DNA from 2 places in the Brevibacillus sp. 7WMA2 genome. Region 1 is predicted to be linked to the other one. Evidence: a T-box and tRNA genes for the amino acid it is inferred to sense, from the RefSeq annotation. Region 1 holds a T-box; the other holds one or more tRNA genes.
The links. The T-box of region 1 lies ahead of serS (serine--tRNA ligase). A T-box ahead of a tRNA ligase gene usually reads a tRNA of that ligase, here a tRNA-Ser.
Positions count from the first base shown of each region.

Region 2: it has a tRNA-Ser gene. The T-box ahead of serS (serine--tRNA ligase) is inferred to sense a tRNA for this amino acid. The anticodon was not compared.

Region 1 is NZ_CP048799.1:3,819,266-3,834,795, reverse strand. It holds RNA gene ffs (signal recognition particle sRNA large type) at 14-279, opposite strand; gene GOP56_RS16105 (pseudouridine synthase) at 471-1,199, shown strand; gene tadA (tRNA adenosine(34) deaminase TadA) at 1,214-1,714, opposite strand; gene GOP56_RS16095 (hypothetical protein) at 1,790-2,056, opposite strand; gene GOP56_RS16090 (sigma-70 family RNA polymerase sigma factor) at 2,163-2,954, opposite strand; gene rsbW (anti-sigma B factor RsbW) at 2,905-3,405, opposite strand; gene GOP56_RS16080 (STAS domain-containing protein) at 3,402-3,758, opposite strand; gene aceA (isocitrate lyase) at 4,077-5,360, opposite strand; gene aceB (malate synthase A) at 5,384-6,997, opposite strand; gene serS (serine--tRNA ligase) at 7,449-8,732, opposite strand; T-box leader at 8,782-9,022, opposite strand; gene pdxT (pyridoxal 5'-phosphate synthase glutaminase subunit PdxT) at 9,132-9,734, opposite strand; gene pdxS (pyridoxal 5'-phosphate synthase lyase subunit PdxS) at 9,736-10,620, opposite strand; gene GOP56_RS16050 (D-alanyl-D-alanine carboxypeptidase family protein) at 10,777-12,072, opposite strand; gene guaB (IMP dehydrogenase) at 12,448-13,908, opposite strand; gene GOP56_RS16040 (YaaC family protein) at 14,016-15,119, shown strand; rRNA gene GOP56_RS16035 (23S ribosomal RNA) at 15,217-15,530, opposite strand, start outside.
Region 2 is NZ_CP048799.1:4,257,960-4,273,489, forward strand. It holds rRNA gene GOP56_RS18255 (23S ribosomal RNA) at 1-1,683, shown strand, start outside; tRNA gene GOP56_RS18260 (tRNA-Asn) at 1,742-1,816, shown strand; tRNA gene GOP56_RS18265 (tRNA-Ser) at 1,822-1,912, shown strand; tRNA gene GOP56_RS18270 (tRNA-Met) at 1,933-2,009, shown strand; tRNA gene GOP56_RS18275 (tRNA-Leu) at 2,025-2,109, shown strand; tRNA gene GOP56_RS18280 (tRNA-Glu) at 2,129-2,205, shown strand; tRNA gene GOP56_RS18285 (tRNA-Val) at 2,213-2,288, shown strand; tRNA gene GOP56_RS18290 (tRNA-Met) at 2,306-2,382, shown strand; tRNA gene GOP56_RS18295 (tRNA-Asp) at 2,390-2,466, shown strand; tRNA gene GOP56_RS18300 (tRNA-Phe) at 2,530-2,605, shown strand; tRNA gene GOP56_RS18305 (tRNA-Thr) at 2,617-2,692, shown strand; tRNA gene GOP56_RS18310 (tRNA-Gln) at 2,699-2,773, shown strand; tRNA gene GOP56_RS18315 (tRNA-Lys) at 2,778-2,853, shown strand; tRNA gene GOP56_RS18320 (tRNA-Leu) at 2,863-2,945, shown strand; gene GOP56_RS18325 (AAA family ATPase) at 3,450-4,403, shown strand; gene GOP56_RS18330 (DUF58 domain-containing protein) at 4,419-5,627, shown strand; gene GOP56_RS18335 (transglutaminase TgpA family protein) at 5,629-7,872, shown strand; gene guaA (glutamine-hydrolyzing GMP synthase) at 8,161-9,699, shown strand; gene GOP56_RS18345 (NCS2 family permease) at 9,954-11,324, shown strand; gene purE (5-(carboxyamino)imidazole ribonucleotide mutase) at 11,583-12,101, shown strand; gene purK (5-(carboxyamino)imidazole ribonucleotide synthase) at 12,094-13,230, shown strand; gene purB (adenylosuccinate lyase) at 13,247-14,554, shown strand; gene GOP56_RS18365 (aminopeptidase) at 14,679-15,530, opposite strand, start outside.

The sequences.
Region 1 (15,530 bases):
ATATGTATAGATGCCGTGCACCTATCATTGATACATTCCATCCGAGCGTTACTTATACAATTGACTCAGACCAGGCTACCCTACGGCACACGCAAGGTCCTACTTATGGCTGCTTCCTTCCGGACCTGACCAGGTTCATAGGTTCACGTTGCATAGGACCCAATCCTCAACACCAACGGTATAAGGCAGACCTCACATAAAATGACCGCTGATAGGAATTCAATCCTGCTATTGCGGATTGCAGGTTACAGGGCACCGCAACCTCCCCATCTAGCACGGCAAACTTTATAAACAAAGTACTGAAAACCTTTTGCTTACATAGCATACCATAATAGAATTGGGATAAGCAAGCGATAAACAAATCCAGCACAGGAAAAAGCAAGCAAGTATATTTCTAGAGCGTCTCCTTGATTTTCGTTATCAGATCAGCCAATATAGGGAGAAAGGAAGAACAAAGTGAGGCTGAATGAATGAAACGTGAACGTCTAGATAAGATATTAGCTAACACAGGAAAAGGAACTCGTAAGGAAGTAAAACAACTGATTAAACAGCGCATCGTTACCGTTGATGGTGTCGTGGCTACCGATCCTGGCATGCACGTCATTCCAGAGCAACAGCATATAGAAATTGATGGTGTACCTCTTCAATTCAAACGTTGGGTATTCGTCATGCTTAATAAACCAGCCGGTGTCATTTCAGCAACTGAGGATGCTCTACATGAAACAGTTGTCGATTTGTTGCCAGATGAATGGAGACATAAAGTACACCCTGTAGGTCGTCTCGATATCGACACAGAAGGACTTCTCCTTCTAACCAACGATGGACAACTCTCCCATAGCCTGCTTTCTCCGAAGAAGAAAGTAGACAAAGAGTATTTTGCCCAGATTCAGGGACGTGTTACAGAGGAGCATATCGCTGCTTTCAAGCAAGGTGTAACGTTGGATGACGGTTATGAAACCATGCCAGCTACTCTCGAAATTCTTCATTCAGGGGATATTTCAGAGATTCACGTGACCATCATGGAAGGAAAATATCATCAGGTAAAGCGTATGTTTGCCGCTTTCGACCTTAAAGTGGTTTATTTGAAACGTGTTCGTATGGGTCCTCTCCTACTCGATGAATCACTTGAGCTAGGTGAATTCCGTGAACTAACCGAAGAAGAATTGAACTCCTTGCGAAAAGGACAAGAAGCCGAGTAAGCGAAGAGCAGAATTTAATCAGTTTGTGTGAGGGAGATGTTCTTTGCATCTTCCTTCTTCTTTTTTCGCAGTTGTCGGAAAAAATCCTTAAGCATCATCTGACATTCTTCTTGTAATATCCCTGCCCATACAGGCACCTGATGGTTAAATCTTGGTTCAGTGCATAAATTCATCAAGGTTCCTGCACAGCCGGCTTTTGGATCAGTTGCCCCGTAATAAACCTGTTCAATCCGACTTTGCACAATTGCGCCTGCACACATCGGACATGGCTCTAGAGTCACATACAGGTCACAGCCGATTAAACGCCATCCTCCTAGTTTTTGACTCGCTTCCCGGATCGCAATCATTTCGGCATGTAAAGTCGGGTCTTTTTGCGTTTCACGCAGATTGTATCCTCTGCCGACAATCTCTCCCTTTCGTACGATAACCGCACCGATCGGAACCTCTCCTAACGCTGCTGCCTTTTTTGCTTCATTCATCGCTTCTCTCATAAATCTCTCGTGTTGTGGTTCCATCTATCATCACTACTTTCCGTACCCATTTTCTATTATTCTTCAGTATAGCTCGCGAGTTATTGAACTTCAAACTCTTCACTCTGATCGATCACCATCTACAATCCCCTGCTTATTTGTTAGTAATCCTTGTAAGATCATACTCATTGACAAACAAAAAGGTGGGCGAGTACCTTGACTCACCCACCCTATATCTAGCAAGCTTCTTTGATTGATTTGAGCTCGAAGTGGCCTCATTGCTAACCAATTCATTCTAGCTTGCTTCTGTTTGGAGATAACGTCTACAGGAATTTGCAACCAGCTTCGAAGCGGTATCCGGCTCCATACCCCGGCTCTACATCTCATCAGAACTCCTCCATTCCCGTTTTATTTATTTTCATTTGTAGCATGAATATAACCAAGTGTTCTTTTATTTGAAACCGGTTAGCTTATATTACATAACGTGTCTTCTCTATTTTTTTGAAGCAATATGACCCGTCGATAATAGATCGCGCAGCTTTTTAACCGCTCTTTTTTGGATACGGCATACACTCATCTGTGAAATCCCCAATTCATTAGCAATCGTTCGCTGTGATAGACCATCTATGTATGCAGCATATATGACTTTTTGTTCCTCTTCTTTTAATTGCTCTAATGCCTCTCTTAAATCTAACTGATTTTCGAGCGCTCCAAAATCATCCACTGGGGAACTGACTAAATCTCCAATTGTCGACCCGCCCTCGTCTGTACTTAGAGGAGCATCAAGAGAAGTTAGTTGGTAATACTCACGACCAGCTAATACCTCAATTGCTTCCTCTACAGACATTTCCATTTTATCAGCAATCTCTCCAACGTCTGGAGATCGCTCCAATGTAATGGTTAACTCATCAATAACCTGTTGAATACGTGCGCCTTTTTCCTTAATGCGACGTGGCACCTGAACATACCAAGATTTATCTCTTAAATAATTTTTCATATGCCCAATTAAACTTTTCATCGCATAAGGCTCAAAAGCAAATCCTAAACTAGCATCAAATTGCTCTAATGAGCGGAGTAATGATATCTGCCCAATCTGATATAAATCCTCATAAAAATCCCGACAGTTACGAGAGATCTTTTTAGCCGCCATTTTAATCATAGAATCATAATGCATTAATAAATCTGTAGCCAGCTCTTGGCAGCCTGTATCCTGATACCTTCGTATCTTTTCCAGATCACTCTCTACTATCCCGGGAGATGACGCTAACATTGGATTCTGCTGCATGCGTATTCCCTCCTAGACTTCCGCCAAGCCATTTAGTAAGTACCACCTCTGTACCATGATCGTTTGATACCTCTACCTCATCCATCAGTGCCTGCATCATGTAAATTCCTAATCCGCCAGCCTTAATATCCGCTATTTCTTTATCATGTAAAGAGTCCGCCTTTTCAGACACCGTTTGATAATCAAAGCTCTCTCCATAGTCTTTAATAACAATGCGCAGGCTATCAGGAGCGGTCTCGAATGCCACGTCAATAAATCCTTCTTCCATTCCTGCATAGGCATGAACAATAACATTATTGCAAGCCTCTGATACAGCTACTTTCATATCCTCAATTTCTTCGAAAGAAAAGCCCATTCTGGTTGCTAATCCATATAAAGAAAGCCGAACTACATCGATAAAGTCAGCATGAGCAGGTATGATCATACGGACTAATTTATTTTGAGCAATCATGCCGTTCCTCCTGTCTTATCCATACGTGATTCCTTTTGTGGCATTAAAAACTTCGTAATTCCAATCATATCGAATAGACGCTGGGTCTTAGGAGAAACTTCCTCTACATTCAAAGTTGTTCCCATTTCATTTCGCATTTTGAGAAAGGAAATAATAATTCCTATCCCTGTGCTATCGATATATCGTAAATCTCGTAGATTTAAGGTTAATGTTTTGTCCTTTTGTATAACGAGGGGCTCTACAACCGTTCGAAAATAAGGAGCCATCGATAAATCAAGCTGGCCCTGTAAGAATACAATTGTCCCTGACTCGGTTTCCTGCTGCGTCACTTCAAAAATATTCGTTGGGTTCATTCTCTTTATCACCTCTGCATTAATAACTAATCTGTTATCATGTAACCACATTTATCTGCTATTGAATCAATCGAAAAGCATTTCATACATCTCTTTGACGATAGGAAAGATTGAGAGAATCCCACCTAATGAGATTCCCCCATGCGCATAAAAAGGCAATCGACATTACTGATATACTTTTCATAAAACATAACCGCATCGTTTTGCTACCTGCATGAAAAAGAGCAGGGTAACTTTTAAAAAGGAACCTGCTCTTTTTTGTATTCATATCGTCTGGTTGTATCATCTTTATGCTAGCTTATCGCTAAACTCCCTCTCCTATCTACTGCCTGAAAATTGCTCTTCTTCTGTTGAGCCATGCAGAGCTGTCGTGGAAGAAGTACCGCCTGAGATGACTTGAGCGACTTCATCGAAATAGCCTGTGCCCACCTCACGTTGATGTCTTGTTGCGGTATATCCCTTCTGCTCACTAGCAAACTCTGCTTGCTGTAACTCTGAGTATGCTGCCATACCTCGATCCCGATAGCCGTTAGCTAGCTCAAACATGCTGTGGTTAAGCGCATGGAACCCAGCTAGAGTAACAAATTGGAACTTATACCCCATCTCTCCGATTTCCTGCTGGAAGGAAGCGATGGTCTCCTCATCTAGTTTCTTTTCCCAATTGAAGGATGGAGAACAATTATAGGCTAATAACTTATTGGGATATTTCTCACGAATCGCTTCGGCAAAACGTCTAGCTTCTTCTAAATTAGGTTCAGATGTCTCGCACCAAATAAGATCTGCATAAGGCGCATATGCCAGCCCTCTGGCAATCGCTGCATCTAGTCCTCCACGTATTTGATAGAATCCTTCTGCTGTACGATCCCCGGTCAAAAATTCCTGATCGCGTGGATCAACATCGCTGGTTAACAGGTAGGCCCCATTGGCATCGGTACGAGCTATCACGATGGTTGGCACACCCATCACATCCGCAGCAAATCGTGCAGCTATTAAATTTCTAACGGCTGCCTGAGTAGGAATTAAGACCTTTCCCCCCATATGACCACATTTTTTCTCAGAGGCTAATTGATCCTCAAAATGAACACCTGCTGCGCCGGCTTCAATCATGGCTTTCATTAATTCAAATACATTAAGTGGTCCACCAAACCCTGCTTCCGCATCCGCTATGATTGGTGCGAACCAATTGACATCTTCCTTTCCTTCTGAATGAGAAATTTGATCGGCCCGCTGGAACGCTTGATTAATTCTTTTTACCACTTGTGGGACACTGTTAGCTGGATATAAGCTTTGATCGGGGTACATGTGGCCAGAAAGGTTGGCATCAGCAGCGACTTGCCACCCGCTTAAATAAATAGCTTTTAACCCCGCCTTCACTTGCTGGATTGCTTGATTCCCCGTTAAAGCTCCCAAAGCATGAACATAATCCTCTGTATGCAGCAGATTCCAAAGTCGATCTGCCCCTAGCTTTGCCAAGGTATGCTCGACTTGAATGGAACCGCGTAAGCGAACTACTTCCTCAGCCGAATATGGTCTTGTAATCCCTTCCCAACGTTTAGACTCCCAAGACTGCTCCAAATCCTTTATCTGCTTCATTTTAGTCATTTTTCTCCACTCCTCTTCCTTTTTTAGATGTACTCATACGCTGGTATCGTAATGAAAGGCATAAATTCTTCTGCCTGAACAACCTCTTTAAACAAAGTAATCGCTCGGGAAAACTCTCCCGCCTCAAAACGTTCGGGGCCAATTTTCTGCTTTAAGACAGCGATTTCCTCTTGGATCAATTCCTCTACCAATTCCCATGCAATTTTAGGGCCATCTATTAATTTTCCATTTGGATGCCGAATCCACTGCCAGACTTGAGCACGAGATATTTCCGCCGTAGCCGCATCTTCCATGAGGTTATTAATTGGTACTGCCCCCATTCCCCTCAGCCATGCCTCTATATATTGAATCGCGACGCTAATATTTGTCCGTAACCCCTGCTCTGTAATCGTCCCCTCTGGAACAGCAAGTAGGTCTGCCGCACATACCTGTACATCGGTTCTCTTTTGATGCAATTGGTTAGCTGAAGGCATGATTTGATCAAATACACTCATAGCAACTGGAACCAGACCAGGATGCGCAACCCATGTGCCATCGTGACCGGCCAGTGCCTCCCTTTCTTTGTCGAGCCTTACCTTCTCAAAAGCTGCTTCATTCGCTAACACATCATTGCGAACAGGAATTTGTGCTGCCATTCCTCCCATCGCATGAGCATTACGTTTATGACACGTCTGAATAGTTAGATCGCAATAAGCTTTCATAAAAGGAACAGACATGGTTACTTGAGCGCGGTCAGGGAAGATAATATCGCTGTTTTTGCAGAATTTTTTGATAAAACTAAAAATATAATCCCATCGTCCACAGTTAAGTCCAGCACTGTGATCCCGCAGTTCATACAAAATTTCATCCATTTCAAAGCTTGCAAGAATTGTTTCTATAAGCACTGTCGCTTTAATCGTTCCTTGTTCAATCCCTAGTCTTTGCTGAGCAAATATAAAAACATCGTTCCATAGCCTTGCTTCTTCGTGGCTTTCTATTTTCGGAAGATAAAAATACGGGCCGGACCCTATTTCCAAAAGCTTTTTAGCATTGTGATAAAAATAGAGCCCAAAATCCACAAGACCAGCTGACATAGGTTGACCATCTACATAAATATGCTTCTCCTGTAAATGCCAGCCGCGCGGTCTCACTAACAACGTAGTGATTTGCTCCTTTAATTGATATACTTTTCCTTCGTTACTAGTAAAAGAAATTGTGCGGTTAATGGCATCCCTCATGTTGATTTGACCTTCTATCGTATTTCGCCAAGAAGGGGAATTGGCATCCTCAAAATCGGCCATAAAAGCTTTAGCACCTGAATTGCAAGCATTGATGACCATTTTCCGATCTGAGGTAGGACCAGTAATTTCAACCCGACGATCCTGTAAATCAGCGGGAATAGGAGCAATCGTCCAATCCGCTTCCCGAATGTCTTTGGTTTCCTCTAAAAAGTGAGGCATTTTCCCTTGGTCAAATTCCTGTTGTCGTTTTTCTCTTTTTACCAAAAGTTCCTGTCGTCTCGCTTCAAATAATCTTGACAGCTCAGCTAGAAAAGCTACTGCATCTGGTGTCAATATTTCTAGATAACGTTCATTCATCTCTCCGGTAATTTGAACGTCAGTTGGATACGGTTGAATTTCAGTTAAAATTCTTTCCATTTTCAACACTCCCCTCCGTATAACTGCCTCAATTATTCAACTAATCCTGATCCACTACATGTACAACAACTGATGAAACCATGTCCCTGGCATGAGACACAGTAACCTCCCTCGTGTGAATGACCTTTCCCCTTGCAATGTGGGCAATCGTTTTCGCCATTTCCATTACATTTGTAGCAGTCCATCTTGCATCCTCCTTATCCTGTGTAAATCTGTATTATAACAATCAAAGTTTATATAAATTAATATATAACAGTTAATTCCGAATTGGCAATCTTTTTTACATGAATTTTCCAATAAATTGTTTTTTATCATAAAAAACCCTTAATCCAATAGCTTTTTTGACACTCAAAATCACAAAAAAACTGGTAGCCGCCTTTTAAATAGACGACTACCAGTTATGCTTTTACCTATGAAGTATATTGCTACCACTCAAACTGTACTTATACAGTTATTTCTTAGCTATAATCCGATCGATTCCACCCATGTAAGGACGCAATGCTTCTGGAATTACAACAGAACCATCTTCCTGTTGGTAGTTTTCCAGTATAGCTGCTACTGTACGACCTAATGCCAAGCCAGAGCCATTCATTGTATGCACGAATTCAGGCTTGCTTTTTGCATCGCGACGGAAGCGAATATTGGCACGGCGAGCTTGGAAATCTTCAAAATTAGAGCAAGAAGAAATCTCACGGTACGTGCTATAGCTTGGAAGCCATACTTCCAAATCGTATTTTTTCGCAGCTGTAAATCCAAGATCACCTGTACACATGCTCATGACACGATATGGCAGGCCAAGCATTTGTAACACGGTTTCCGCATTGTTTACCAGCTTTTCTAGCTCTTCATATGAATCCTCAGGTTTCACGAACTTCACAAGTTCAACCTTATTAAACTGATGCTGGCGAATCAATCCACGTGTATCACGTCCAGCTGACCCTGCCTCAGAACGGAAGCATGCACTAAATGCATTATACTTAATCGGAAGTTGAGCCACATCAAGAATCTCATCACGATGCATATTTGTAACAGGTACCTCAGAGGTTGGGATCAAGAAATAATCTACCCCATCAATCTTAAAAGCATCCTCTTCAAACTTAGGCAGTTGCCCTGTCCCTGTCATGCTAGCGCGATTAACCATATACGGCGGCAATACTTCTTCGTATCCATGCTTGTCTGCATGAAGATCCATCATGAAGTTGATTAGGGCACGTTCTAAGCGAGCGCCCATGCCTTTATAGAAAACAAAACGGCTTCCCGTTACTTTAGAGGCTGTTTCAAAATCAAGAATACCTAACGCATCGGCTACCTCCCAATGCGGCTTTGGTTCAAAGCTGAAGGTCGAAGCCTCTCCCCACACACGATGCACTACATTGTCATCTTCAGTTGTACCTATTGGCGTGCTTTCATGCGGCAAATTAGGAAGGCTTAATAGAATGACAGTGAGCTGTTCATCTAATTCGCGCAGCTCTTCATCCAATGCCTTAATGCGTTCATTCACTTGCTTCATCTCAGAAATCAAATGATCTGCATTCTCTTTATTACGCTTTAATACAGCTACCTGTTCTGATACTGTATTACGTTTATTTTTTAGGGTATCCCCTTCTTGAATAAGCTGTCTACGTTTTTCATCCACTTCAGCAAACTGATCCAGTGCGGAGATATCCTCATTACGGTGCGCCAATCGACGTCTTACTTCTTCAAGATCCTGACGCAGTATTTTTACGTCTAACATGTAAAACCCCTCCAAATTTTAGACAAAATAAAAAACACCCATCCCACTTACCAGGGACGAATGTTAACTCCGCGTTGCCACCCTCATTGATAAGCCATATTGCTCTGCCGTAGTTAAGCAAGCTGGTCTTATCCTCTTCATTCCACGTAAATAACGGTACGCGAGACCGGGCAAAGTTATGTCCTTTACCACTCAAAGATGGATTCTTCTGCCCATTGGGTCGATTCGCACCAACCATCGACTCTCTTAACCAATTAAAACAGAGTACTATTTCTTATCAACATGTTTTTTATGGGTGTTTTTCTTGTTATTAAATGTACTACATGATGTAAGCAATTGCAAACAATGCTCTATGTCCATTTTACACGCTCTGTTTTATTTTGAAAAGAAGAAAGCACCCTATACGGATGCTTTCCCTGTTGTTTGATATTCATTCACCATGTCTAAAAAATATTTATGCAATCGATAATCATCTGTTAGTTCTGGATGAAAGGATGCCGCCAAAAATTGCCCTTGGCGAGCCGCTACGATATTGTCTTCATGCTTCGCCAACACTTCACCCTTATTGCCGATTTTCAGGATAAGAGGCGCACGGATAAAGACCGCTGGAAAGTCGGAAGCTACGCCAGCAATTGGCATCTTGATTTCAAAGCTTTCCTTTTGCCGCCCAAAAGCATTTCTCGCTACCTTCATATCCATTAAACCTAGATGGGCTTCTGGTGCATGTTCAATTTCATTTGCAATTAAGATAGCGCCTGCGCATGTTCCAAAGACAGGCTTCTTCTCATTCGCAAACAGACGAATCGCATCCATAAAGCCGTATTTATGCATGAGCTTACTAATTGTTGTACTCTCGCCACCGGGAATGATCAAGCCATCTATCTCAGATAGCTCGTCCACCTTTTTAATTGCGATTGCTTCTGCACCTGCCAACTCAAGCATGCGCATATGCTCTGCAACCGCACCTTGTAGAGCGAGAACACCGATTCTTGTCTTACTCATATTACCAGCCGCGCTCCTGCATGCGCTCAGCCTGCGGCAACTTGGAAATTTCGATTCCGGTCATCGCAGAACCAAGGTCTTTCGAAACGCGTGCAATCAATTCGTAATCTGTATAGTGTGTAGTCGCTTCTACAATAGCACGTGCGAATTTTTCAGGATTCTCGGACTTAAAGATACCGGAACCTACAAATACGCCATCTGCGCCTAGTTGCATCATCAAAGCAGCATCAGAAGGTGTAGCAACACCACCAGCCGCGAAGTTTACAACAGGAAGCTTTCCTGTTTTGTGAATTTGCTCTAACAATTCATACGGAGCTCCAAGATTTTTCGCTTCAGCCATTAATTCATCATAAGACATGCTTTGCACTTTACGGATTTGTGATTGCATCGTACGCATATGGCGAACAGCCTCAACAATGTTTCCTGTTCCTGGCTCCCCTTTTGTACGAATCATCGATGCACCTTCTCCGATACGACGAAGAGCTTCACCCAAATCACGCGCTCCACAAACAAATGGCACTGTGAAATCTTTTTTATTAATATGGTACAAGTCATCAGCAGGAGTAAGTACTTCGCTTTCATCAAGATAATCTACTCCCATAGATTCAAGGACACGTGCTTCTACAAAATGACCAATACGTGCTTTTGCCATTACAGGAATCGTAACCGCTTTTAATACTTCCTCTACAATTCCTAGATCAGCCATGCGCGCTACGCCACCGGCCGCACGAATATCAGATGGAACGCGTTCCAGTGCCATAACGGCTACTGCACCCGCAGCTTCCGCAATTTTAGCTTGCTCGGCGTTAACAACGTCCATAATTACGCCGCCTTTTTGCATTTCTGCCATTCCACGTTTAACACGATCTGTACCTACCTGTACCATCAGTGAGCCTCCCCTATAAGTGAACATCCCTACAAAAGGATTAGATTTGCAACATTGTTTTTATTGTAAACCAATCAGAAAAAGTAGACAACATATCTTGACAGAATATTTGCCTTCTTTTAAAGTTCTGCCCTCCGTAGCACTACCCCTGCTTGATTAGCCAACAATACTTTTAAACAGATTAGCGATAAATTCGAAGATACTTCTAAAGAATAGGCGAATCCAGCTACCTTCTTCTACATCCTCAGCAGCTATTAAATCTACCCCGCCCTTTTGATTGCTTGGCATCAAATAATCGCTTTTTCCTTCTGTATCAAGGTAGACTGTTCCAATCACGTCACCTTTTTTAATAGGCGCGGTCAAAGGTTTATATTCTACACGCGGCGTTACTTTCGCTTCTTCTCCGATTTTACCCACAACATTAACTGATTTAGCGGTAATAGCCGGAACCTCTAGAGATACACCCTTTTTAAGTGGCGCATTTTCAAATCCTGGAACAGGAACGCCTTTTCCCAGTTTTTCCGTAGCTTTGTAGGTGCTATAGCCATAATTTAATAACTTTTTGGTTTCTTCAAAACGGCTTGTTTTTGTTTTAGCTCCCATGACAACTGTGATCAGGCGCATTCCATCACGATAAGCCGTTCCCGTAAAGCAAAATTGTGCTGCATCCGTATAACCAGTTTTAAGACCATCTACTCCAAGCGTTTCATTCGGCAAGCCTGGAAGCATCCAGTTATTGTTTGCTAGCTTGATTTCTTCTTTTTGACCTTCACGGAACACCCAGCGCGGGATTTTAGAAATTTCTAATGCCTCAGGATAATCACTCACTAAACGATCCGCCAAGATAGCTGCATCACGTGCAGACATCACATTATCCTTGCTCGTATCCGCTGGTTTATAAGGTCCTAATTCATTAGCAGGCAATCCAGTGGATGTAACAAAAAACGTATTTTTCATCCCAATCTCTTGGGCTTTTTTATTCATCATGTCTACAAAGTTGGCTTCAGTTCCGCCAATCTTTTCTGCTAACAGGGCTGTAGCATCGTTAGCTGAGGCAATCGCCATAGCTTTATATAGTTCACTTACCTTGTGACTTTCCCCAGCATTTAAGTACACGCCTGAGGAATCCTTCTTTTTGGCAATAAAGAAAGCATAGTCACTAACAGGTACAAGTTCATCTTGTTTAATTTTACCTTTTTTAATAGCCTCTAATACCAGATACTCTGTCATCATTTTAGTCATACTAGCTGGTGGTAATGGCTGATCTGGGTTTTTACTGTACAAAACCTTTCCCGTTGATGCCTCGACTAAAATTGCTGAACTCGCCACTAGATCAAGATTGGCAGCCGTCTCAGCAGCAGAAGCCTGCATTGCTCCTCCCACAATGGATAGCATACCAATTGCACCAGCCAATAAAAGTTTGCTTACTCTTGCTGTCCATTTGTGCATCATGTCTACAATCACTCCCCCTACTTTTAAAAATATCCTTTTTTTCTTTTTTCCTGTTGAACACAGTCTTTAGTCTATCATACTAAAAGCCGTTGTTTGAAGAGGACCAGACGCATCTCCATGAGAAAAAGAACTGGTAATCGTATCCATCAGGAAAACCCTTCTTTTAACCTGACGTTCTAAAAGGATATTTGGATTCAGATTTTCTTTTTTTATTTAGGACATCGTTTCGAATTCTGCAATCCTATATGGTAATGATCTACTCTACGACTTATATTCTAGTCTTTGGATTATATAAAAAACAAAAGGACTCCCAAATGGAAAGCCCTTTTGTCTTACCTTGCTTGTTAGCTTGGTAAAGCGATCGTTGCCCTATCCTTATGAAATAGAGTAGTTCGGAGATTCTTTTGTAATTTGAACATCATGCGGATGGCTTTCGCGCAAGCCTGCACCAGTAATACGAACGAAAGTAGACTTGTCACGTAGATCAGCAATGGTTGCCGCTCCACAATAGCCCATACCAGCTCTTAGACCACCAACAAGCTGATACACAACATCAGCCAAAGGCCCTTTATAAGCTACGCGTCCTTCAATACCTTCAGGAACAAGCTTCTGAGCATTCTCCTGGAAGTAACGATCTTTACTTCCCGCTTTCATAGCGCCAATGGAGCCCATTCCGCGATAAACTTTAAAACGGCGTCCTTGATAAATTTCAAATTCACCTGGAGATTCATCTGTACCTGCAAACAAACTACCAATCATGATAACAGATGCACCAGCACCTATAGCTTTTGCTAGGTCACCAGAGTATTTAATACCACCATCAGCGATAACTGGAATATTATATTGACGTGCTGCGGTCGCACATTCATAAATCGCTGTGATTTGTGGAACCCCAATACCGGCAACAACACGAGTCGTACAAATGGAACCAGGACCAATTCCCACTTTAATAACAGAAGCTCCTGCTTCAATTAGGTCCTTCGTAGCTTGTCCAGTAGCGACGTTACCAGCAATAATCGTTAAATCAGGGTAAAGACTGCGGACCTTCTTAACGGTCTCTAGAACCCCTTTAGAATGGCCGTGAGCTGTATCAATAACTAGTACATCAATTCCTGCTTGTACTAAAGCTTCTGTACGCTCAAATGTATCATTGGATACCCCTACTGCTGCCCCGCAAAGCAATCGTCCTTGCTCATCCTTCGCTGCATTCGGATATTGAATAAGCTTTTCGATATCCTTAATCGTAATAAGCCCTTTTAAGACATTATTTTCATCTACCAAAGGTAGCTTTTCGATTTTATGCTTCTGTAAAATTTGTTCAGCTTCTGGCAATGTAGTGCCTACAGGTGCTGTAACTAGATTTTCTTTAGTCATTACATCTTTCACCATGATGGAGAAGTCATGTACAAAACGTAGATCACGATTTGTTAAAATACCAATCAATTGGTTTTGATCGTTAACGATTGGTACACCGGAAATACGATATTTACCCATGAGGGCATCTGCATCTGCAACAGTGTGGTTTTCAGTTAACGAAAATGGGTTTGTTATAACACCACTTTCAGAGCGCTTTACGCGATCTACCTCACTTGCTTGCTGTTCAATGGTCATATTTTTATGAATGATACCTAGACCGCCTTGACGAGCCATTGCAATAGCAAGTGCAGATTCGGTTACTGTATCCATACCGGCGCTGATTAATGGTATGTTGAGTTTCACCTTTTTGCTTAATACTGTGGATACATTAACGTCTTTTGGAAGCACTTCTGATTTAGCTGGTACCAATAATACGTCATCAAAAGTTAAGCCTTCCTTAGCAAACTTATTTTCCCACACGGTTCAAGGACCCCTTTCAGCCGAAAATCTTTTCATCAGTGTAGCAAACGGCTCAATTTAATGTCAAGGAATGCTTATATTGTTCGCTTTTATAGGAGAAAATATAAATGTTTCTTAGATTCCATAAGAATATCATTTATAAAAGTGAATATTCGGAAAATAAAGGGGTAGTTTTTTCCATGTCTCTTCAAGATGTCTGGCAACAGCTTTCTATTATGGAAACAGAGCCTACTTCACGATCCTTTCTTACAGCCTCTTATCATAGAATGGGCTTACAAAATCCTGAAAAGCATGCCTTTCAAAACAGTACTCGTTTTTTATATACCTGGATGCAGGCTAGACATTATTATGAAATGGCTGCGAAAAGCTCTTTATTAATTAAGCCTCTCTTATTATTTTACGGATGCGTTCATCTACTCAAGGGTCTAATCCTTGCCAAAGATCCAGATTATCCCCAAAACAGTCGCATGCTACAGCATGGTGTTACAGCACGAAAAGTTAAGAAAAATCCCTACCATTTATTAGATGATGAAATGAAACCCCAAAAGGAAGGCTTCTTTCCACATCTATGTCGACTCCTTTCGATCCATCCCATATCGGATCGTTATCGAGTAAGTGATCTTTTCTTATCAATACCTGAGCTTCGTGAGGAAATGGACCATTTTCAAAAACCAAGTCCTTGGGTAGCTGTGTCAATCATGACAGAGCGACCCTTTGTGTTTGCTCTGCCTCATGCTAGCCAAGGGGCACTTTCTTATTCAGACGAAACCTTACAGCATTATTTAAATCGTCTATTTCCTGCTACTAATAATCAAGGAACCTCCGGAAGCTTTCCTTTATTCTGTACCCTTAGACAAAACACCGATAAAGCTAGGTTCACTCTTCCTTCAACTTCATCTGTTTCGAATCAGGGACGACTTTTTGAGTGTGATGACCGAGTGTCTCTGTTTGAGCATCCCCTCTTTTCAATAGATCAGAATAGAAATATTTATCTTTGGAATGATATCGAGAATCATCCTGTTCCCCAATTTGCAAATCATTATTTACTGCTCTATGGTCTAAGCATGCTTTGTCGTTATGAAAGCGAATTATGGGGAGATCTAGTGTTGTCACATCAGTATGCAGAAAAATTATTAATAGATAGGTTCTGCAAGCATCATATGGGGATTTTCCCCTATATGGTAGAACAGCAATTACAACTCCTTAAATAATCTGTTCACACACCAAAAAAGCTAGTTACCATGAATGGTAGCTAGCTTCTATCTTTATTCCCTGAAAACTAGATAATGAAGTCAGCATAAAGGCAATGTGGATAAGTCCTCGACCGATTAGTATTCGTCAGCTCCATGCATTACTGCACTTCCACACCGAACCTATCAACCTCATCGTCTATAAGGGGTCTTACTAGCTTGCGCTATGGGAAGTCTCATCTTGAAGGGGGCTTCACGCTTAGATGCTTTCAGCGCTTATCCCGTCCGCACATAGCTACCCAGCTGTGCCACTGGCGTGACAACTGGTGCACCAGAGGTGCGTCCATCCCGGTCCTCTCGTACTAAGGACAGCTCTCCTCAAACTTCCTACGCCCGCGACAGATAGGGACCGAACTGTCTCACGACGTTCTG
Region 2 (15,530 bases), 440 kb from region 1:
CAGTGAAGCCGTATCGTGAGGAGCGGTGGAGCGCTTGGAAGTGAGAATGCCGGTGTAAGTAGCGAAAAGACAAGTGAGAATCTTGTCCACCGAAAGCCTAAGGTTTCCTGGGGAAGGCTCGTCCTCCCAGGGTTAGTCGGGACCTAAGCTGAGGCCGAAAGGCGTAGGCGATGGACAACTGGTTGATATTCCAGTACCACCTCTGTTCCGCTTGAGCAATGGCGTGACGCAGGAGGATAGGGTGAGCGGCCTATTGGATGGCCGTCTAAGCAGTAAGTGTGGTGTGTAGGCAAATCCGCACACCAATAAGCACAAGCTGTGATGGCGAGGGAAATATAAGTACCGAAGTCCCTGATTTCACACTGCCAAGAAAAGCGTCTAGCGAGGAACAAGGTGCCCGTACCGCAAACCGACACAGGTAGGCGAGGAGAGAATCCTAAGGTGCGCGGGATAACTCTTGCTAAGGAACTCGGCAAAATGGCCCCGTAACTTCGGGAGAAGGGGCGCCTCGGTAGGGTTTATAGCCCGAGGAGGCCGCAGTGAAAAGGCCCAAGCGACTGTTTAGCAAAAACACAGGTCTCTGCGAAGCCGCAAGGCGAAGTATAGGGGCTGACGCCTGCCCGGTGCTGGAAGGTTAAGGGGATGGGTTAGCGCAAGCGAAGCTTTGAACCGAAGCCCCAGTAAACGGCGGCCGTAACTATAACGGTCCTAAGGTAGCGAAATTCCTTGTCGGGTAAGTTCCGACCCGCACGAAAGGCGTAACGACTTGGGCGCTGTCTCGGCAAGAGACCCGGTGAAATCATAATACCTGTGAAGATGCAGGTTACCCGCGACAAGACGGAAAGACCCCATGGAGCTTTACTGTAGCCTGGTATTGAAACTTTGTGCATCATGTACAGAATAGGTGGGAAGCTGTGAAGCGAGGGCGCCAGCCTTCGTGGAGCTGTCGTTGGGATACCACCCTTGATGTACGGAGTTTCTAACTTGCCGCCCTTATCGGGTGGAAGGACCATGCCAGGTGGGCAGTTTGACTGGGGCGGTCGCCTCCTAAAGAGTAACGGAGGCGCCCAAAGGTTCCCTCAGAATGGTCGGAAATCATTCGTAGAGTGTAAAGGCACAAGGGAGCTTGACTGCGAGACCTACAAGTCGAGCAGGGACGAAAGTCGGGCTTAGTGATCCGGTGGTTCCGCATGGAAGGGCCATCGCTCAACGGATAAAAGCTACCCTGGGGATAACAGGCTTATCTCCCCCAAGAGTCCACATCGACGGGGAGGTTTGGCACCTCGATGTCGGCTCATCGCATCCTGGGGCTGAAGTAGGTCCCAAGGGTTGGGCTGTTCGCCCATTAAAGCGGTACGCGAGCTGGGTTCAGAACGTCGTGAGACAGTTCGGTCCCTATCTGTCGCGGGCGTAGGAAGTTTGAGGAGAGCTGTCCTTAGTACGAGAGGACCGGGATGGACGCACCTCTGGTGCACCAGTTGTCACGCCAGTGGCACAGCTGGGTAGCTATGTGCGGACGGGATAAGCGCTGAAAGCATCTAAGCGTGAAGCCCCCTTCAAGATGAGACTTCCCATAGCGCAAGCTAGTAAGACCCCTTATAGACGATGAGGTTGATAGGTTCGGTGTGGAAGTGCAGTAATGCATGGAGCTGACGAATACTAATCGGTCGAGGACTTATCCACATTGCCTTTATGCTGACTTTCATTATCTAGTTTTGAAAGAACAATTCTTTCACATTGTTCCTCAGTAGCTCAATGGTGGAGCAACCGGCTGTTAACCGGTAGGCTGGCGGTTCGAGTCCGTCCTGAGGAGCCATATAAGGAGAGTTACCCAAGAGGCCGAAGGGGACGGTTTGCTAAACCGTTAGTATGCGTAAGCGTAGCGAGGGTTCGAATCCCTCACTCTCCGCCATATTGTTTTCTCTAGATCGTGGCGGTGTAGCTCAGCTGGCTAGAGCGTTCGGTTCATACCCGAAAGGTCGGGGGTTCGATCCCCTCCGCCGCTACCAGTTCTTATAACTCCTGCGGTCGTGGTGGAATTGGCAGACACACCATCTTGAGGGGGTGGCGGGGCGACCCGTGCGAGTTCGAGTCTCGCCGACCGCACCATTAAGAGAAAAATTATCTTGGCCCGTTGGTGAAGCGGTTTAACACAGCAGCCTTTCACGCTGTCATACAGGGGTTCGAATCCCCTACGGGTCACCATTTATCTGGAGGATTAGCTCAGCTGGGAGAGCATCTGCCTTACAAGCAGAGGGTCGGCGGTTCGATCCCGTCATCCTCCACCATTAATTCTTCCTATTATCGCGGGGTGGAGCAGTTCGGTAGCTCGTCGGGCTCATAACCCGAAGGTCGCAGGTTCAAATCCTGTCCCCGCAACCAAAATTTTGGAGCTGTGGTGAAGTTGGAGTTCACGCCGGTCTGTCACACCGGAGGTCGCGGGTTCGAGTCCCGTCAGCTCCGCCATTTATTCAATTGGTGGAATAAGATTTTTATCGTGTATTGGAATTACTATTATAGAAATAATAAGGCTCGGTAGCTCAGTCGGTAGAGCAGAGGACTGAAAATCCTCGTGTCGGCGGTTCGATTCCGTCCCGAGCCACCATTGTAAATAATGCCGGTGTAGCTCAATTGGTAGAGCACCTGACTTGTAATCAGGGGGTTGTGGGTTCAAGTCCTATCGCCGGCACCATTTTGGTGGGGTATAGCCAAGCGGTAAGGCAACGGACTTTGACTCCGTCATTCCCAGGTTCAAATCCTGGTACCCCAGCCATTATGAGCCATTAGCTCAGTTGGTAGAGCATCTGACTTTTAATCAGAGGGTCGAAGGTTCGAGTCCTTCATGGCTCACCAGTTTCATATGCGGGTGTGGCGGAATTGGCAGACGCACCAGATTTAGGTTCTGGCGGGCGACCGTGGGGGTTCAAGTCCCTCCACCCGCACCACACATGTAAAGTAGAAAGCCGCAAATATTGCAGGCTTTTTTTGTTTATATCATTTATTGTCACGTAAACCATTTAAAAAACGTCATATAAAGAGCTACCTATAAAAATCAATTACTACAAATCATATAAAAGCTTCGTCAGCATTGTTGATGAAGCTTTTTTCTACTATTAGGGTGCAAGTTACATTAATAGTGATCCATTAACAATGGAACTACATAGCTTTGTTTTTCTATACATAGAAGGCGTGGTTAAAGCTACTCGATTGTCATAGATTTCTTTGGCTAACGGAAGATGATACATGGCGCAGGAAATGACAAGGTAAAAACCGAATGTTTTATGCAATAGAATTTAATGAAGTTTATAATTCAAAGAGTATTTACTAAAACTTAACACTTGTTCTTCCAGATATCTTCCAGTAACTTGGTAGAAGGAAAACAATCATTACATGAAACATCCAAATAATAAATCGAAACATGACAATGTAATCAAAAAGGGGTTGTAAATATGAGTATGATCCAGATGGATCGTCCCCATCACTCTATAGAAGATCTAATACTGAATATTGAAAAAGTCCTTATCGGTAAAAGAAAAATGATAGAACTTGGCTTGGTTGCTTTATTGGCAAAAGGTCATGTTTTACTAGAGGATGTACCTGGTGTAGGAAAAACAATGTTTGTACGTGCGTTAGCTAAATCGATTGGTGGAGAATTTAAACGGATTCAATTTACTCCAGATCTCCTTCCTACTGATGTAACGGGTGTATCCATTTACAATCAAAAAACAATGGAGTTTGAATTCCGTAAAGGGCCTCTGTTTGCAAATGTGGTGCTTGCTGATGAAATTAACCGCACCTCACCAAAAACGCAATCTGCCCTATTAGAGGCGATGGAGGAGCACTCTGTAACGATTGATGGCAATACCTATGAGTTAAATCAGCCATTTTTTGTTATGGCGACACAGAACCCTCTTGAATACGAAGGAACATTTCCGCTTCCGGAAGCACAGCTAGATCGTTTTTTGTTGCAACTGCAGCTTGGGTATCCAACAGAAAAAGAAGAAATGGCCATTCTAACTCGTATGGGTGCTGTTCACCCTATAGAGAGCTTGAAGGCTGTTATTAGTGTACAAGAAATCGTTCAATTACAAGCGATGATTACTCAAATCAAAGTAACAGACTCAGTGAAAGAGTATATGGTAAGGCTTTCTCAGAAAACAAGGAGCAACCCAAGCGTCTACTTAGGAATTAGCCCTCGTGGAACATTGGCTCTATGCCGGGCTGCCCAAGCTTATGCTTTTATCCAAGGTCGTGATTACGTTATCCCAGACGATGTAAAGGTGCTAGTACCTCCTATCTTTAGACATCGCCTAATTTTGAAGCCAGAGGCACGAATGGATGGGGAAACACCGGAGCGCTTCATCAGCCGGTTGTTACAAGAGACACGAGTTCCTGTACATTGAGAGGACGGTGTCTAAATGAAACAGAGAAAGTATAACAAAGCCTTATTGGCGCTATTAGTGCTGATTTGTTATGTATATGCACAATTTCAAGGTGGTTTTGTCAGTTGGTTTTTATTTTATAGCGCTTGTATACTTGGAATTTATGAAGGATTAACATACTTGTTGATGTTTGCAACCTTGGAGGTTACGCGAGAGGTGGATCGCCAAAGACTTAAAGAAGGCGATGATGTAATGATAACACTAACCTTCCGCAGAAGATTTTGGTTTCCGCTTGGCTGGAACTTGATTGTCGAACCTCTTCCTGATAAATTATCAGGTTACTTTGAACCGCATCAACAAGTAATCTTTCCAGGATTCAAAAGAGAACAGGTCATTCATTATTTAATTCCAGCCATCCCACGTGGACATTACCAGATGAAAGAATGCATTCTGGTCGGTGGCGACTTTTTTGGCTTTTTACATCGCCAGAAGAAAATAGAGCTTTTTAATGATTTTTTGGTTTACCCTAGCTATAAGCAAATTAGCCATTGGTCCGCAGGAGACGGGCGTATTAGTGGCAATGTACATGTAGCACACCTGCGCTCAGATGATGTAGCAGCTGTCAGAGGCGTCCGAGAGTACCAGAGAGGGGATCGGTTAAGCCAGATTCATTGGAGGGCATCTGCTAGGGGCCACGGGCTTAAAACGAAGGAATTCGAACATCAGGCTATGAATCAGTTAATTTTCTTTCTAGACGTACAGAAGCCTGCATCAACTCAAATTCATCATCATATTTTTGAAACCAGTGTAAAGCTGACCGCCAGCCTTATTTACTATTCAAGCATTAATATGCATTCGTATGGTTTTGTAGCACGCGGAAAAGAGCGAATCATTATACCGCCAGCTATTTCACAGCAGCATTTTTTTCGGGTATTTGATCAGCTAGCCAGAGTTCATTCGGATGGCGAAGATTCTTTTGCGAGAGTGATCGGGAGGGAGGCAATGGAATTTCCCAAAGGATATACTCTAGTACTGATTACCTCTGCATTGACAAAAGACCTCGTGCTGCAAGTGGGCAATTTAGCTAGGTCTGGACGTAACATTCAATTGTTCTGGGTACACGATCATGTGATTCCAACTGTGGAGGAAAACGAAGCATTAAAGCGATTAAGATCTGTGAAAGTAATGTGTACACCAGTTCATGTGGATGCATATGAAGAGCTAAAACAGATAGGGGGTGCCTAAGATGTTAGGAGCATCCTTTTTAAAGCAAAAAAAAGCGCTAGAATGGCTATCTGCCTTATTTTTGTTTTTATTGTTACGTGAATGGCTGTTACCGCTGCCCTCCCTTTCAGATACAGGGAGCATCAGTAGCTTTCTCTATCTGGTTGCAGGGATCATTTTAGTAGATATGACCTTCCGAAGTCACTGGCTGGGTTTATTGATTAAAATCATCGGTACTCTTGTCATCTTCCATTCCGCTTTTGTGGAAATTTCATTGTTTAATCCGGAGTGGATTTTGCAAACATTGCAAGCAGTAAGTGAAGACTTTAGCAGGATAGTTAATCAAGAGTGGACAAATATGAGTATCATTTCAAGAAATCTGCTTTTTTCGGGCATGATTTTAGTATTGGTGTCCCTTCTTAATTACTTAGTGCTAGAGCAAAGACAAGGATTATGGTTTGTATTTATCACCATTTCGTACCTTGCTGTATTAGATACCTTCATGCCTTTTAATGGTAGTGGGGCGATCATGCGGACGTTGATGATTGGCTTTATGCTAATTACGACCCTGCATTTATCAGCTATTCAGAAGGGATTTATCTATCGAGGAACGCAATCTGCAATCTGGAAAACGCTTGTAGTTCCATTAATGATCGTTTCATTAGCAATAGGGGTAGGATACGCGTCCCCAAAGGCAGAGCCTAACTGGCCTGATCCGATCGGTTTTCTGCAAGGAAAATCTGTAACTGGTCAGAGCGAAGCGATCCGCAGAGTGGGATATGACACCAATGATAAGACGCTGGGAGGTCCCTTTCAGCAGGATGATACTAAGGTATTTACAATTACCACAAATGATAAATATTACTTGCGCGGGGATGCTAAGGATGTATATACCGGCAAAGGCTGGATAAAAAGCGATAAACAATTGGAGTCCATTGTACATCCTAAAAACTATATTTGGAATGACACGCTTTTTTCCGGATTGGAAACCAAAAAGGTCATGGCTGTTGTGCAGGCGGAGGGAGAACAGCTACCGGCCATTTTTTATCCAGGGCAGCTTAAAGGCATTGAAGAGTTAAACCCAGAAAATACAACATTAACCTATGATACGATTTCTCAGGGGATTCTTACCTTTAATGGAGCTATGCAAAAGGATTCAAATAGTCGCCTGTTTGTTGAAAGAGACGATAGCACTTTGATTCCTACACCTGTTCAGCAGTATATGGACCATTATCAGCTGCAAGCCGAGATTCCCGTGATTAGTGAAAAGAAAATCATTGCGGCGGGGACCAATTATCCAAAAGATATAGAAGAACGTTACCTGCAATTGCCTAACAGTCTTCCTGATCGGATCAAGCAGCTAGCTGAAAAAATTACGGAAGGATCAAACAATCCGTACGATAAAGCGAGAGCGATAGAGAATTATTTGCGCTCTCCAGGCAGATATCGCTATGAAACGAAAGATGTACCAATACCTAAGGAAGGACAAGACTTTGTAGATCAATTTCTATTTGAAACCATGAGAGGCTACTGCGATCATTTTTCAACTTCGATGGTGGTCATGCTTCGTTCTATTGATATACCCGCACGTTGGGTAAAAGGATTTGCTCCCGGTCAGGAGATTAGTCGTGATGCGAACAATAATATGACGATTGAAGTGAGAAATAGAGATGCACACTCCTGGGTTGAGGTTTACTTCCCAGGTAGCGGCTGGATACCGTTTGAGGCAACAGCTTCTTTTACATCTCCACTACAAGTAAATTATGATCGCCTTGCTAATGAGGCCAATGAGTTCAATATTCCTGCTTCTACAGAGGAAAAAGAAGCGAACAAGCCTAAACAGTTAGATCAAATGGAAGAAGCAGACAAGCCTGTAGTGAAAACAAGTGCCGGATTCTCATGGAGCTGGCTATGGGGAATTGGTATTTTGATAGCAGTTGGTGTATGGGTTCTGTGGAAAAAACGTCAGGAGATGTATTTATGGTGGCTGCAGCGGAAAATGACACAATACGCTCAGGATGATTTTCCACGCAGATTTACGTTAGTGTTAACGATATTTGAAAAAATGGTTTCCCCACGCTATTCAGGTGAAACGCTGCGCGAGTATGTGAATCGTCTCCAAATTAGTGGAGATGAGCGTCAGGATTTACTTTATTTAACAACTATTTATGAAAAAATGTTGTATGGCTTGAAGGAAATGGAAGGGAAAACGAGATCGTTGTGGCAACAGACCATTGAGCGTTTGTTGCGCCAAATGAAACCTTGATCATTTCCCCATCATCTGCTAGAATTTTTGACAATATGATACTTTGGTAGCAGTAAGCAGGAGAAACGGTACTGCCTCTTTTTTGAATGACAACGTTAAAGACAGGGACATTTGCCCTTAGAAGATGTCAGACGATTTCATCTACGGGTGGGTGGCCTGTCTTTTTGATGGAACGGGAGAAATTTTTTTCTTCATACCAAAAAAGAGAAAGGGAGATAATATCTTCAAGAACGTTTTGGACATGTCTACTGAGTGCACGAGTATACAAGGTTAAGGGAGGATCTTTCCGTGGAAAAGCCGTTGGAATTAGTGGTAGTAATAGACTTTGGGGGGCAATATAACCAATTGATCGCAAGACGTGTACGTGATTTAGGCGTATACAGTGAGTTGTTGCCTTTCAATACACCAGTGGAAAAAATTAAGGAGCTTAACCCAAAAGGGATTATTTTCTCTGGAGGACCGGCTAGTGTATACGAAGAAGGAGCACCACAAATTGATCCAGCAATTTTTGACTTAGGTGTACCTATCTTGGGTATTTGCTATGGAATGCAATTAATGTCCCAAACATTGAAGGGCAAAGTAGAACGTGCCGGTAAACGTGAATACGGAAAAGCAGAAATACGTCTTGAAAACAAACATGATCTATACAGCAACTGGGAACCTTCTGAGGTTGTATGGATGAGCCACACAGATAAAGTAGTAGAATTGCCAGAAGGCTTCGTGATCGACGCAGTGAGCGACTCTTGCCCGATTGCTGCTATCAGTCATCCAGAGCGTAACCTATATGGTGTACAATTCCACCCAGAAGTTCGTCATACTGTAAAAGGACATGAATTTGTAAGCAACTTTCTATTCAATATTTGTAAATGCGCTGGCGACTGGAGCATGACGACATTTATTGAAGACAAGATCAAAGAAATTCGCGAAACCGTTGGAAATAAAAACGTATTATGTGCTTTGAGCGGCGGAGTAGATTCTTCTGTAGTTGCGGCTCTTATTCATCGTGCGATCGGTGATCAACTAACTTGCATGTTTGTTGACCATGGATTGTTGCGTAAAGGTGAAGCGGAAAGCGTAATGGATACGTTCGTTGGCAAATTTGATATGAAGGTAATCAAAATTGATGCTCGTGAACGTTTCTTAAACAAATTAAAAGGTGTAACTGACCCAGAGCAAAAACGTAAGATCATCGGTAACGAATTCATCTATGTATTTGATGAAGAGGCAGCTAAGCTTACGGATATGGACTTCCTAGCTCAGGGTACATTGTACACGGACATTGTTGAGAGTGGGACAGCTACTGCTCAAACGATTAAATCTCACCACAATGTAGGCGGCTTGCCAGAGGACATGACGTTTAAGCTAATCGAGCCTTTGGACACACTATTCAAGGATGAAGTACGTAAATTAGGTTCAGAGCTAGGCCTTCCTGATGCAATCGTATGGAGACAGCCTTTCCCAGGTCCTGGACTAGGTATTCGTGTTTTAGGCGAAATTACTGAAGAGAAACTAGAAATTGTTCGTGAATCTGATGCTATCTTGCGTGAAGAAATCCAAAAAGCTGGTTTGGACCGTGAGATTTGGCAATACTTCACTGCATTGCCTGACATGAAGAGTGTAGGGGTAATGGGTGATGCACGTACGTACTCTTATACAGTAGGGATTCGTGCGGTAACGTCTATTGATGGTATGACAGCAGACTGGGCTCGCATTCCATGGGATATACTAGAGAAAATTTCTGTACGTATTGTTAACGAAGTGGACAACGTAAACCGTATTGTGTACGATGTTACTTCTAAACCGCCTGCAACTATCGAGTGGGAATAGTAAATACGTATAATTCATATTAAATTAACATGAACGTTCGTGTTTTATGTTGACAGCGTGCGATGTTCTTGTTAAACTTTCGTTGTAAGATAGAAGTTCGAGTTTTTGTTCGGATTTTCGACTTATAACGACTTGTTTAGCAGGAATTATCGCACGTTTTTTATTTATTACCGAATGTTATACGTCATTATTTGAACGAAACTTGTCTTTTTAGCAATATGACTTAAAGAGGTTACTATTAGGAGGGACAAAGGGTGCGTAAGTATTTTGAGTTTGATCGACATGGCACCACGTATCGTCGAGAGATAATTGCTGGTTTAACAACCTTTTTGGCAATGGCATATATTTTAGCCGTCAATCCAAACATTTTAAGCGGGGCAGGATTGCCGCCGGAGCTACAAGCAAAATTCCCTCCGCATGATGCGGTGTTTACTGCTACAGCGCTTGCTGCGGCTATTGGTACACTTATTATGGGGATTGTCGGTAAATTACCGATCGGTCAAGCACCGGGTATGGGTTTAAATGCGTTCTTTGCTTTTACAGCAGTTCTAACTATGCAAATTCCTTGGCAACAAGCTTTGGCTGGTGTGTTTGTTTCTTGTACTTTGTTTCTCATCCTGTCTTTAACAGGTATTCGTTCGCAGATTATTGATGCCATTCCGCAGAATCTCAAGAATGCTACAACAGCAGGTATTGGCTTGTTTATCGCTTTTATGGGTCTAAAGAATGCTGGGATTATTATAGATTCACCAGCTACCTTAGTCACAATGGGACATTTAAGCTTTAAAGAAGGAATGGATGCTACTCAAATTCTAGGAGTGAAAAATGCGCTGCTAGCAGTCTTTGGACTACTGGTTACGGGGGTTTTATTAGCAAGACGTATTCACGCCGGAGTATTCCTTGGAATGTTGGTCACAGCGATTGCCGGCATGATTTTTGGAGTGGTAGAGCTTCCTTCCCAAGTGGTATCGGCTCCTCCTAGCTTAGCTCCGACACTTGGTGTTGCCTTACCATATTTATTAGATCCGAGTGTTATTTTTTCTCAAGGCATGTTCATTGTTGTGTTCACCTTTTTATTCGTTGATTTCTTTGATACAACCGGTACATTGCTAGGCGTTTGCAATCAGGCAGGGCTTTTGAAGGATGGGAAGCTGGAGCGTCCTGGGTCGGCACTTGCTTCTGATGCTGTTGCTGGAATGGCAGGTGCGCTGTTAGGGACCTCTACAACAACAAGCTATATTGAATCAACTGCTGGTGTTGCCGCAGGAGGTAGAACTGGCTTTACGGCAGTAGTCATCGGAATTATGTTCCTGCTGTCTCTGTTCTTCTTTCCATTGCTGTCTGTTATTACTCCCGCTGTTACAGCACCTGCCTTGATTATTGTAGGTGTACTGATGGCTAGTAGCCTACGCAATATTGAGTGGGATAAGCTAGAAGAAGCATTACCGGCCTTCCTTACCATGCTAATGATGCCTTTATCTTCTAGTATTGCAGCAGGTATTGCTTGTGGATTCATTTTCTATCCAGTGACGAAAGCATGTAAAGGCCAAGCACGTGAAGTTCACCCGGCGATGTATGTACTATTTGTTATCTTCCTGGTTTACTTCATTTGGTTCCGTGAATAGGTTGTTTTATCAAAAGCTACTAGCTTTGATATTTACAATATTTGATTTTGGAATATCACTAGATTATCACCATGAAAAAGTCTTCTTGAACTGTCTTCATTTGAGTCAGATCGGAAGGCTTTTTCTTTTTGGTGTAAGGAATTGAATAAAGAAGAATGAAATTTTGGTATAAAACTAAAATGTTCGTGTTTTGTTGACGTTTTATAATTTATTTTGTTAAACTGAACGTGAAATGATCTTAAATACGTAAAATGAAAAATGGAAGATCAAGGGGGAAGCGGCGTGGTTACACCGATTGTTGGAGTCATTATGGGAAGTACTTCTGATTGGGAAACAATGAAGGAAGCTTGCCACATACTAGAGGAGATGCAGATTCCCTATGAAAAGCAGGTAGTTTCTGCTCATCGTACGCCTGATCTGATGTTTACGTATGCAGAGACTGCTAAAGAGAGAGGTCTGAAGGTAATTATTGCTGGAGCCGGTGGAGCTGCTCATCTTCCGGGAATGGTAGCGGCAAAGACCATTCTTCCTGTCATCGGTGTGCCAGTGAAATCAGCCGCTTTAAACGGATTAGATTCTTTATTGTCGATCGTGCAAATGCCGGGTGGCGTTCCGGTTGCTACCGTAGCGATAGGTAAGGCAGGGGCTATAAATGCTAGTTTGTTAGCAGCGCAAATGATCGGGATGAATGACGAGGAGATAAGTCGACGTTTAACCGAACGAAGAGAAGCTATCCAAAAAAAGGTGATGGAAGCGAGCGAGTTGCCTCATGAATAAACAGAAGCAAATCAAACCGGGCAGTACCATTGGCTTGCTAGGCGGAGGACAGCTAGGAAGAATGATTACACTCGCTGGCAGAGCGATGGGGTATCGGTTTGTAGTGCTAGATCCTACAGAGGATTCACCATGTGGTCAGGTAAGCGATCGGCAAATCGTCGCAGGATATGATGATCAGCTAGCGGCGCGAAAATTAGCCCAGCTCAGTGATGTGATTACCTATGAATTTGAGAACGTGGATGCTGGTGTTGCAGCCATTTTAGAAGAAGAAGCTTTTGTGCCACAGGGAAGTAAGCTATTGGGCATTACACAACACCGCGTTAAGGAGAAGACTACGATTCAAGTCTATGGTTTGCCTGTAGCACCTTTTCGAATCGTCGCTTCAGCAGAGGACGTGAGAGAGGCTGTTGCAGAGCTGGGCTTGCCTGCTGTTATGAAGACAGCTACAGGAGGCTATGACGGTAAGGGGCAGTGGGTATTACGCTCTTTGGAAGAAATAGAAGAAGCTTTTTCGTGCCTTGCAAAAGCTAAAACAGAACTGATCGTTGAAAAATTTATCCCTTTTACAAAGGAGCTATCTGTAATCGTAGCTCGTAATGTATCAGGGGAAGTAGCAGTCTTTCCTACAGCCGAAAATATTCACCGAGATAACATTTTGCATCAGAGTATAGTCCCAGCTCGGATTGATATAAAAATTCAACAGCAGGCTGAGCAAATAGCCATAGAGTTGGCAGAAAAGCTGGAGATGGTTGGGTTGCTTGCAGTCGAGATGTTTCTGACAAAGGAGGGGGAGCTTTATATAAACGAGATGGCTCCGCGTCCCCACAATTCAGGTCATTATACAATGGACGCCTGTTTCACCTCGCAATTTGAGCAGCATATTCGAGCAATCAGTAACTTGCCACTTGGCTCCACGAAGTTGCTTAGTCCGGTCGTTATGGTTAATATTTTAGGTGAGCATATAGCACCTTTACTCAAAAAAATAGATCAACTACCCAAGAAAGCAAAATTGCATTTGTACGGAAAACAAGAGGCCAAAGAAAAGCGAAAAATGGGTCATATAAATCTTGTAGCCGAATCGGTAGATGTAGCACTGCAACAGGCTGAAAAACTTGGAATATGGTCATAAACGGAGGAATGAACAAATGATTGAACGCTATTCAAGACCAGAAATGCGCGTCATCTGGACAGAAGAAAATAAGTATAAGGCATGGCTGGAAGTAGAGATTTTGGCGTGTGAAGCATGGGCAGAGTTAGGGGTTATTCCAAAAGAGGACGTTGAAAAGCTCTGGAAGAAAGCTAGTTTTGATGTAAACCGTATTTATGAAATCGAACAAGAGACACGTCATGACGTCGTAGCCTTTACTCGTGCTGTTTCGGAAACGATGGAGGGCGATGAAAAAAAATGGGTTCACTATGGCCTAACCTCTACCGATGTAGTAGATACGGCGCTTGGTTATCTGATTCGCCAAGCTAATGAAATTATTGAAAAGGATATTATGGACTTTCTGGAAATTTTAAAACAGAAAGCGATTGAACACAAAGATACAGTTATGATGGGGCGTACACATGGAGTTCATGCCGAGCCAACTACCTTTGGGTTGAAAATAGCACTATGGTATGAAGAAATGAAGCGTAATTTGGCAAGATTCCGTGCTGCACGTGTGGAAGTAGAAGCGGGCAAAATGTCAGGGGCAGTTGGCACGTATGCGAACATTGATCCATATGTAGAACAGCATGTATGTAAGAAGCTTGGTCTGACAGCAGCTTCTATCTCGACCCAAACCCTACAGCGTGATCGTCATGCAGAGTATATGGCTACACTCGCATTGATCGCTACTTCTTTAGATAAATTTGCTACAGAAATCAGGGGCTTGCAAAAGAGTGAGATTCGTGAAGTGGAAGAGGCATTTGCAAAAGGACAAAAGGGTTCTTCAGCAATGCCACATAAGCGAAACCCAATAGGCTCTGAGAACATCTCTGGACTTTCTCGTGTTATCCGTGGCCATATGCTGTCTGCTTATGAGAATGTGCCGCTATGGCATGAGCGTGATATTTCGCATTCTTCTGTTGAACGTGTTATTTTACCAGATGCAACACAATTGCTTAACTATATGCTACGTCGCTTTATGAACATCGTGAAGAACCTAACGGTGTTCCCTGAGAATATGAAACGCAACATGGATCGTACCTTTGGATTAATTTATTCACAGCAAGTATTGCTTAAATTAATTGATAAGGGCTTGAGCCGCGAAAAAGCTTACGACACTGTACAACCACGTGCGATGCAAGCTTGGGAGGAGCAGCGTTCGTTTAAAGAGATTATCAGTGAGGATGAAACGGTGAAGGAAATGCTGACCGCAGAAGAGCTGGAGGCATGCTTTGACTATCGTTATCATTTGAAGCATGTGGACACTATTTTTACCCGATTGGGATTGACTGAAAGTAAGTAATCGTTCTTTTGAAGGATCAATAACAGCAAAAAATAGGCTTTTCAGAAGCTCATTTCGAGTTCATGAAAAGCCTATTTCCTTTTCTCTTTTTTAGGAAGACGAATCTCTTACATTCGGTTCCTTTTTACACTAAATTCTCAGGATTCAAGCCTTGTAGTTCAGGCAAGACGAAGATACCGTCCTTACGAATTAACACGTCATCAAACCAGATTTCTCCCCCACCATACTCAGGGCGTTGGATTTGTACCAAATCCCAGTGGATAGAGGAGCGGTTACCGTTATCAGCAATATCGTAGGCATTACCAGGTGTAAAGTGGAAGCTTCCCGCGATCTTTTCATCGAATAAGATGTCGCCCATTGGCTGTAGGATGTGAGGGTTAAATCCGATTGCAAACTCCCCAATGTAGCGGGCACCTTCATCTGTATCTAAAATTGTATTTAACAAGGCTGTATTACTGCTAGTAGCTTCTACGATCTTACCTTCTTTAAACGTAAGCTTCACGTCTGTAAAGGTCGTACTATGATAATTGGTTTTTGCATTGTAATAAACAGTACCTTCTACGGAATTACGCACAGGGGAGGTATAGCATTCGCCATCTGGAATATTTGCTTTACCATCGCATTTGATAGTTGGAATTCCCTTAATGGAGAATCGTAGATCAGTGTCTGGGCCTACAATGCGCACACGGTCTGTTTTATTCATTAATTCCACTAAGGGGTCCATTGCTTTGGACATTTTCGCATAATCTAGATTGCATACAGAGAAGTAAAAATCTTCAAAGCCTTCCAAGCTCATGTTAGCAGCTTGGGCCATGGCTTTGTTTGGATAACGAAGTACGACCCAGCGTTTATTTGGAACGCGTTCCTTCAGATGGACTGTGCTGTAATAAATTCGAGAATAAAGCCCCATTTTCTCTTCTGGAATATCAGAGTACTCATTTACATTTTCAAAGGCACGTACCCCGATATACGCATC